Regions from separate parts of the Pedobacter sp. UYP1 genome, predicted to be linked through region 2. Evidence: riboswitches for the same ligand, from Rfam matches in the RefSeq annotation. Region 2 holds a riboswitch; each other region holds the start of a gene.
The links. Region 2 has a riboswitch for cobalamin ahead of prpB (methylisocitrate lyase). Riboswitches for the same ligand answer to the same signal wherever they lie in the genome.
Positions count from the first base shown of each region.

Region 1: it holds a riboswitch for cobalamin, as region 2 does, so the genes downstream of both, metE (5-methyltetrahydropteroyltriglutamate--homocysteine S-methyltransferase) here and prpB (methylisocitrate lyase) in region 2, are expected to answer to the same signal.
Region 3: it holds a riboswitch for cobalamin, as region 2 does, so the genes downstream of both, ABIB30_RS08225 (ABC transporter substrate-binding protein) here and prpB (methylisocitrate lyase) in region 2, are expected to answer to the same signal.

Region 1 covers NZ_JBEPPL010000003.1:49,525-52,712, forward strand. The annotation lists gene metE (5-methyltetrahydropteroyltriglutamate--homocysteine S-methyltransferase) at 1-1,196, opposite strand, end outside; cobalamin riboswitch at 1,379-1,564, opposite strand; gene mgrA (L-glyceraldehyde 3-phosphate reductase) at 1,629-2,633, opposite strand; gene ABIB30_RS08030 (BF3379 family histone-like protein) at 2,694-2,873, opposite strand; gene ABIB30_RS08035 (response regulator transcription factor) at 3,098-3,188, shown strand, end outside.
Region 2 covers NZ_JBEPPL010000001.1:715,623-718,810, reverse strand. The annotation lists gene ABIB30_RS03175 (TonB-dependent receptor) at 1-1,135, opposite strand, end outside; cobalamin riboswitch at 1,415-1,608, shown strand; gene prpB (methylisocitrate lyase) at 1,803-2,702, shown strand; gene prpC (bifunctional 2-methylcitrate synthase/citrate synthase) at 2,695-3,188, shown strand, end outside.
Region 3 covers NZ_JBEPPL010000003.1:88,992-92,179, reverse strand. The annotation lists gene cbiB (adenosylcobinamide-phosphate synthase CbiB) at 1-630, shown strand, start outside; gene ABIB30_RS08230 (AAA family ATPase) at 638-1,174, shown strand; cobalamin riboswitch at 1,220-1,396, shown strand; gene ABIB30_RS08225 (ABC transporter substrate-binding protein) at 1,424-2,593, shown strand; gene ABIB30_RS08220 (iron chelate uptake ABC transporter family permease subunit) at 2,606-3,188, shown strand, end outside.

The DNA.
Region 1 (3,188 bases), on a different contig from region 2:
GCTGAAGTTCTGCGACTTTGATTCGCAGCAACGTTATCCTGTAAAGCCGTAATTGCATTATTTGAAGGCGCTTGACCAGCCAACTGCTTCAGGTTAACTATTTCATCAACCTTCTGACGGGCAAAAGCAAGCCATTGTTTGATTTCTGGCTTCAGCGTTTTCTCATTGGTCTCCAATGTTAAATCACAAGGAGAATGAATCAATGAACAAGAAGGTGAAACTAAAACCCGTTCCTCACCTATTCTCTCTATCGCCAGGTTTAACTGCGAAAGTGATTGCTGAAAATCATTTTTCCATATATTTCTTCCATCAACCACCCCTAAAGATAATTTCAAATGACCAGGAATGGCTGACAAAACACGTTCCAATTGCTCAGGAGCTCTAACCAGGTCAATATGCAATGCCGTAACCGGAAGCGATGCTGCCAAGTCCAGGTTATCTTTTAATCCTTCAAAATAAGTAGTTAGAAGAACTTTCAGGTTTGGAAACTGTTTTTTGATTTCCTTATAAACATAAGTATAAGCATCTTTTTCCTGCTGCGTTAAATCCAGCACCAGGAAAGGCTCATCAAACTGTACCCACTCTACCTGCTGTGCGTCTAACTCTTTTAAGATTTCCAGGTATACTGGCAGCAGATTTTTGATCAGTTCAATCCTGTGGAAACCTTCTTGCTTTTCCTTTCCTAAAAGCAAATAAGAAACAGGGCCGATAATTACCGGTTTGGTTTTTACCCCAAGTCGTTTGGCCTCATTATATTCATTGATAATTTTCTGAGAAAAAAGCTTGAAAGTCTGATCCTTATAGAACTCCGGTACAATATAATGGTAGTTGGTATCAAACCACTTGGTCATTTCCATCGCAGTGATATCAATACCGTCTTTCTGATAGCCCCTTGCCATCGCAAAATAGAGATCAAGCTCCGTATTAGCTTTGTTTAAAATAACTTCGTGGTAGCGTTTTGGAATTGCGCCAACAGTCAGAGAAAGATCCAGTACCTGATCATAAAAAGAGAAATCATTTGACGGAATAAGGTCTATACCTGATTCCTGCTGAAGCTTCCAGTTATTTGCACGGATTTCTTTTCCTGCTTGTAATAGGCTTTCAATAGATGTTTTGCCCGACCAGTAAAGTTCACTGGCTTTTTTGAGCGCTCTGCTGCTACCTATTCGCGGATAGCCAAGATTGTTTGTTAGCATTTTCATTGCTTTTTAAATGATAAAAAAATCAGTTAAAAGCTCTTTTAAGCTAAATGTTCACAATGTTTTATAAAAGAAGAGATCACATGCATGCACCAAAGCCCCCCTTAAACGTAAACTATACGCTCAGCAGCCAACAAAAAATGCATCATATCTGACCAAAAGCTTCATTTCGCGAAAGCATTGTCAATTCGGAACAGGCAGGTCTCCTGACTTGTAACATTTTTGCCATCCTTCCCATCCCGCAGGACAGTGGATATTATTCCGGCAAAAACTGTGAAGTTACTTACAGTTGCGCGACAGCTCGTGATTTGCACACGATTCCCTATTAATCTGCGTTAAGCAGAACCTTTTCCGTTTGATGAAGAAAAAATAGTAAAGAACTTAATCAACTCAAATATAATTGAAATTAGAATGTATCGGTCAGTAAAATCAGTTTTTATCTGAATTAGATAAAACATGTTCAATCAGACTCAGTTCCTCTTCGCTAAAAGATAGCTGATCAAGGCATTGAATTGAATCTGCAAGCTGTTCTGGCCTGCTTGCCCCTACCAATACAGAAGTGATCCGGTCATCTCTTAAAATCCAGGATAAAGCCATCTGTGCAAGGCTCTGTCCACGTTTAACCGCTAAAGTATTTAACTCCTGTAACTGATGAAGACGTTCCGCCGTAATCTGATTTTCCTGTAAGAACCCATGTGGCTTTGCTGCCCTTGAATCTTCAGGAATACCATGCAGGTATTTATTCGTGAGTAAACCCTGGGCCAATGGTGAAAATGGAATACAGCCCACACCTTGTTCACCCAGCAAGTCTAATAACCCGCCCTCTATCCATCTCTCAAACATGGAATATTTAGGCTGATGAATTAAGCAGGGGGTTCCTAATTCTTTTAAAATACGTAATGCTTCAGCCGCTTCAGGCGCAGCATAATTTGAAATTCCGACGTATAAAGCCTTTCCCTGACGAACCATTAAATCAAGGGTAGCCATTGTTTCTTCCAGAGGCGTTTCCGGATCCGGACGATGGTGATAAAAGATATCTACATAATCAAGTCCCATACGTTTTAAACTCTGGTCCAGACTGGAAACTAAATATTTTTTAGACCCCCAGTCCCCATAAGGACCATCCCACATCGTATAACCAGCTTTAGAAGAAATAATCATTTCATCCCGGTAAGCCGAAAAATCCTGCTTTAAAATCGTACCGAAATTCTCTTCTGCCGATCCAGGAGGCGGGCCATAATTATTTGCGAGGTCAAAATGTGTGATTCCACTATCAAAAGCGAGTTTTACAATATTTCTGGAATTTTCCAGCTGATCAACGTGTCCGAAATTGTGCCATAATCCTAAAGAGATGGCAGGTAATTTTAAACCACTTTTACCGCAACGGCGGTATTGCATTTGAGTATAACGTTCAGGGTTGGCTAGGTATGGCATAGAAAAAGGTCAAAAAAAGAGGGTAATAAAACCCCCTCTTCAGGTAAGGTTGTGCTAAATTTATTTAGCTGTGTTTTTTTTCTCAGTTACTTCAGTACGGATATCCTGAGCAAGAACTTTTAAATCCTGCATTGCTTTACGTACTCTTGTTCCTGCTGCACTATTACCTGCAGAATAAAACTTCTCAGCATCAACTTCAACAGAAGCAAGCAATTCTTTTAGTTTTGAAAATTTTTCCATGTTTTAATTTTTTATACAGAGCCAAATATATAACTTTTGGGAATTAAACATACAGAACAGCCTTTTAATTGCTATCATATCTGATAAATAAGCTATAATCGTCTTTTCGCAAGCAGAAGAAAAATGACGCTGTAATTTCACACCGGTCAAAATTTGTACCTATTTTTGTTCACTGAATGATTAACCATCTTCAACAAAAAATAAAGAACAGGATATAAAGCCTTATGAATAAAAAGATATTAGTATTGGAAAAGAACAGAGATATTCTTGAACTGATTAATATTGTACTCACAGATGAAGGTTATCATGTTGACT
Region 2 (3,188 bases):
TATTGTTATAATTTACACCTCCAAATGCATAGATTTTGCCTTCATTTTTTAAAGGCTGTGAATAATTGATCATTGTTCCCAACACCTTTTTCTGCGGGTCTCCCTCAATCATAGTCACTTTTGGATCGGCAGCGTATGCGGCATTTTTTGCATCGCCCACGGGGTCTGAATAAGTCACATTACCGGCTGCATTTTTAATAGTTCCAAAATACTGCTTTCTTAAATCAGCACCAGCCCTGACGGTTTTTTCTGCATATAATCCTTGTACAGCGACATTAAGTACACCATTATTTTTTAAAGCGAAGCCTTTGTCTATTCCAACCTTTGAATTGAAACCATCTCCTCTGGAAGTAATTCCGCTTTGGACATCAACACTGCCCCCGGTATCTTTCTTCAGAATGATATTGATGACACCGGCAATCGCATCTGATCCATAAATAGCCGCTGCACCATCTTTTAATACTTCGATAGATTCAATAGCCGATACTGGAACCGCATTTAAATCGACACCAGTATTGTCAGCAATCAGAAAAGCACTGATATGTCTTCTTTTTCCATTGACTAACACTAGCATCTGATCGGTTCCCATACCACGCATGGTACTAGGCCTGATCGTTTCTGACCCATCACCTCTTACAATACGATTCTGGGTAAATGAAGGAACAAGCATTTGTATCAATTCAGCGGTGTTGGTATAACCAGAAGTTTTAATCTCCTGAGAAGAGATGAGCTGAACAGGGACTGGCGATTTGATGATACTTCTGCTTTTTCCTCTGTTACCAACTGAAATACTAACTTCATTCAAGTTAGATGAGTTATCGGTCATCATCACTGTGATTACAGTGTCTTTACTCAATTTAATCGTTTTAGTTAACTTAATAAGGCCAACACTTGAAATTTCCAGCTGGTATACTCCGGTCTTCAAACCTGTGAGTACAAACGAGCCATCCGAAGCAGATTTGGCCATTTTGTGCACAGGGTTCAGGGTAATTGTAGCACCTTCTATCAAGCGACTGCTTTCTTGAGTATCGATCTTACCTCTTAGGGTTAGCTGTGCTTTTAAAGTGCTTGCTGACAGGGTGAACAGAATAAGTAAACCAAACAATTTTTTAAAGCTGGTGGACATAATTTTCATATAAATATTCTCTTTTTTGACAAAGATGTTCTGCGTATATGAAGTTGATGTTATGACATCTTTACGCTAGTCTACATTGATCAAAGAGATAGTCTTGCAGGTTGTAGCGGCAAGACTAATTCATGCCTTTTGAAAATGCTTCAATTGTGTTTAAATGATGTTTGTGTGCTTTAAAAAAACGTAACAGATAAGTTATATGAAATTAAAGCGAGCAATTTAACGGTGTTAAGCTAATTTTATTTGGTTTTATTTTCTACATTGCAAAACTGTTCTTTGCATATTACATCAAACGGAAATGGTAATACTTCATTGTAGATTAATAGGGAATCGTGTGTAAATCACGAACTGTCGCGCAACTGTAAGTAACAAAAAAAAGGTTTTCATCCAAAAATATCCACTGTTCTACCGATAGAATGGGAAGGATGATGAAAATTGTTACAAGTCAGGAGACCTGCCTGTTCCGAATGGACAATGCTTTCGCGATTCGAAGCTTTTAGTCTGAAAGGTGTTTATTCTTACCTGGAAAAATACGTCCCTGATATTCATGTGTTTGTATTGCCGCGTATTTTTATAATCCGTCTTTTCTTAAAATCTTCCTGTCAGCAGCATTGTATTAAAAATCTAAGAACATTTTTAACCGAAGCTAATTTTTCAAAAAAAACTGACGATGCAAACAAACGACCCTAAAACCCCCGGTCAAAAATTCCGGGAGGCTTTAAAAACAGAAAGTCCCCTTCAAATTGTGGGAGCGATCAATGCTAATCATGCTTTATTAGCACAAAAAGCAGGATTCAATGCAATTTATCTTTCAGGTGGAGGCGTAGCTGCCGGCTCATTAGGAATTCCAGATTTGGGAATTACTACGCTGGAAGATGTACTAATTGACATCGGGCGGATCACCAATGTATGCGATTTGCCGCTGATGGTCGATGTGGATACAGGTTTTGGCCCATCTGCATTTAATGTGGCCCGTACTGTGAAATCACTGATCAAAGCTGGTGCTGCTGCGCTTCATATCGAAGATCAGGTAGGAGCGAAACGTTGTGGCCACCGCCCAGGTAAAGAAGTGGTGAGTAAAGCAGAAATGGTAGATCGTTTGAAAGCTGCTGTAGATGCCAGAACTGATGAACATTTTGTGATTGGCGCCAGAACGGATGCTTTTGCAATAGAGGGGCTGGAAAAAACATTGGAAAGAGCTGTTGCCTATAAAGAAGCAGGAGCAGATTTCATTTTCGCAGAGGCCGTACCAGATCTCTCTTATTATCAAAAATTTGTAGATGCTACAGGAATTCCTGTCCTGGCCAATATTACTGAGTTTGGGATGATCCGGATGTATACTGTTGACGAACTTAAAAATGCAGGTGTAGGTTTGATATTATATCCATTATCTGCTTTTCGCGCAGCCAATAAAGCTGCTGAAAATGTCTATCAGCACATCCGGAAAGATGGTACACAAAAGAATGTGCTGGATACTATGCAAACCAGAGAAGAACTTTATCAAAGTATAGGATACCACAATTACGAGCAAAAATTAGATAATCTTTTTAAAGCACAGAAAAATGATTGATAACCAGGAGACGCCAACGTTCAAACCGAAGAAAAGTGTAGCACTTTCGGGCGTTGTAGCAGGGAATACTGCTTTATGCAGCGTAGGGAAAAATGGGAATGATTTACATTACCGGGGTTATAATATTCTGGACTTAGCAGAAAAAGCCGAATTTGAGGAAGTAGCTTACCTGCTTATTTACGGTTCTTTACCTACTAAACCACAATTGACAAATTACAAGACTAAGTTAAGGTCACTTCGGGGACTGCCTAATTCGGTTAAGAACATTTTACAGCAGATACCTGCGGCTGCGCATCCAATGGATGTAATGCGCTCCACGGTATCAGCAATTGGCAGCATACAGCCTGAAAAGGATGATCATAATATTGCCGGAACCAGAGATATTGCCGATAAGCTGCTGGCTTGTTTCAGTTCTGCACTTTTATATTGGTATCATTATGCACATAATGGGAAAATTATAGAAGTGGAAACGGATGATGATTCAAT
Region 3 (3,188 bases), on a different contig from region 2:
ATTACAGAAGGGAAACAAGTTTTTGATATTTTGAAATATAAAGGGCTCGAAGCCGGGCGGAAACGTTTATCCCGTATTGTAGGGCGCGACACCTCAAATCTGGACGAACAACAGATCCGTGTAGCCGTATTTGAAACTATGTCAGAAAACCTGAGCGACGGCGTAATTGCACCACTATTTTTCTACTTTATCGCTGGTATCCCTGGTATGCTTACTTATAAAATGATCAATACACTGGATTCCATGATCGGTTATCGGAATGAGAGGTATGAATATTTTGGAAAATTCGCAGCACGTCTGGATGACGTTGCCAACTTTATTCCGGCAAGAATAACAACTGTATTGATGCTGCTGGTAACTTTTAGTATGCGGGGCTGGCAATACGTGATGAAATATGGACATCAACATAAAAGCCCGAATGCTGGTTATCCTGAAGCGGCACTCGCCGGAATACTGGATGTTCAATTTGGAGGCCCGAATGTTTACCATGGGATTTTGGTTGATAAACCACTTATCGGTAGCAACAGCCGGGAAATTAAACACGAAGAATTCAAAATAGTGAGCAGTATCAATCAGGGTGTTTGCCTGCTCATGGTTTTGTCCATCAGTATTTATTTCTTTCAGCTCTAACCACTCCATGATCAGTCCAGTACAAAAATATATCATTAGCGGAGGGCCCGGCTCAGGGAAAACAACCTTGATTAACGGATTGCAGCAACAAGGTTATTTTTGTTCTGAAGAAATATCCAGAAAGATGATCATTCAGGAGAGCGCAAAAGGATCATTCTGTTTGCCCTGGATAGATATTTCCTGTTTTTCAGCTAAAGTTTTACGAGAAATGATTCTTTCCTGGAATCAGGCACCTGCAGATCGCATTGTTTTCTTTGACCGTGCTATTCCTGATATTATTGCTTACCTGGATGTAGCTGAGGTCGCTGTCCCGAAAGAATATTATACTGCTTTAGGGCTTTACCCTTACCACAAACAGGTTTTTATACTCCCGCCATGGGAAGCTATTTATGTGAATGACAGTGAGCGCTGGCAAACCTTTGAAGAGGCTGTACTCCTAAATGAAGCTATCAGGAAGGCATATATTGCCTGCGGATTTGAGCTGATTGATGTTCCCAAAAACTCACTGTCAGAGCGCATTGCATTTATCCTCGATTTTATCTAGGTTTGCAGTCTTAAGGCTGCATTTTAGGGAAGCATCTGTTTTAAGCTCATTAAGACTTGAACAAGTGCCTGTAAAATGCTTTAAGGGAATCCCGGCGTAAATCCGGAACAGTCTCCGCTGCTGTAAACCTCATTATTGAACTGCTGTTAATACCACTTTCGCAAAGAAGGGAAGGTTGCAGTTTGAGGAAGTCAGAAGACCTGCCTTATGAATAGTTATTAAATGCTTTCGGAAGAAAGGCTAAACTTTATGATGAAAAAAACAAATTATTCATCATTCAGAGGAATATTCCCCTGTCTGATCGTTTCTCTGTTGCTGATAACCTCTTGCAAACAGAACCAGTCTGGTCAAAAACATACCTCCGCAAAAACCGGCAGTGCAGCAATTAAATACGCCAAAGGCTTTAATATCGACTATTATGATGACTATAAACTGGTCAGTATTTATTCCGGTATGGGGGCACATGCAGATACTGTTCAATATGTTTTATTAGCGAAAGGGGCGAAGGCTCCTGAAGGCTATAAAAAAGCACAGCTGATACAAATCCCTGTCCAGAGCTTAATAGCGATGTCATCTATGCATATCGCATTAGCTGATTTTGCAGGTTCAGCAAATGCGATAACAGGTTTGGGGAGCTTGAAATATGTAAGTTCTGAAACCGTAAGAAAAAACATAACTGCGGGTAAAGTCAAAGAAGTAGGCATAGACGGAACCATGAACGATGAAATGCTGATCAGTATGAAACCGGGCCTGGTGATGGTGATGGGTAGCCCTGATGCTAAATTCAGTAAATACGAAACGCTGACCGGCGCGGGTGTACCCGTAATGCTCAACTCTGAATGGCTGGAAACTACACCGCTTGGCCGTGCAGAGTGGGTTAAATTAATGGCCGCATTGATGGATAAAGAAGACTACGTCAATACTAAATTTGAGGCAGTCGAGAAAGAATATAACCGCCTGGCAGCAATAGGAAAAAAGGCGGTGACCAAACCAACACTGGTTTGTGGTATGCCTTACAAAGGGACCTGGTATGTACCAGATGGTGACAGTTACATGGTTCAGTTTCTTAAGGATGCCGGTACAAATTATAAATGGGCGGATGTCCATGGAAAAGGTAGTTTGCCACTTAATTTTGAAACTGTTGCCCCAGTTGCTTTACAGGCAGATTTCTGGCTGAATGTGGGAACTGTAGATAGTAAAAATGATATCAAAGCAATAGACAGCCGTTATGCTGATTTTAAACCATTCAAAGAAAGTCACATTTTTAATTTTAATAAAAAGGTAAATGATATTGGTTCCAATGATTATTGGGAATCCGGAGCTGTTAATCCACAGCTAATCTTAAGCGACTTAATCAAGATCTTTCATCCCGAATTACTACCAGATTACCAGCTCGTTTATTACAAGCAATTGAATTAATTCCTTAAGAAATTGAACAAAATAAAAGTTTTAGTATTGCTGGCCATATTAGTGGTGGCATTCCTGCTTGATGTAGCCCTTGGTTCCGTCCACATCCCTTTAAAAGACGTGATCAAGGTCTTATTTACCCCAGATGCAGGAAATGATACCTGGGTTTATATCATTGAAAAAATCAGGTTGCCTAAAGCATTGACAGCCATTATTGTGGGCTGTGGCTTATCTGTAAGCGGTTTACAAATGCAAACACTTTTCCGCAATCCGCTAGCTGGGCCCTCAGTTTTAGGGATTACTGCCGGTGCCAGTTTAGGGGTGGCCCTGGTCATGCTTTCAGCCGGGAGTATTACCAGTTTATATACCATTAAAGAACTGGGTATTTCGGGAAGCTGGTTAATTATTGTGGCTTCCTCTTTAGGAGCAGCATTGATCATGATTCTGATCGTATCCATTTCCTCTTCTTTAAAAGATAATGTTATTGTATTGATTGTCGGCGTGATGATTGGGAATATCACACTTTCAGTAATTAGTATCTGGCAGTATTTTAGCTCACCTGAGCTGATTAAAGATTATTTGCTTTGGACATTTGGTTCTTTGGGCG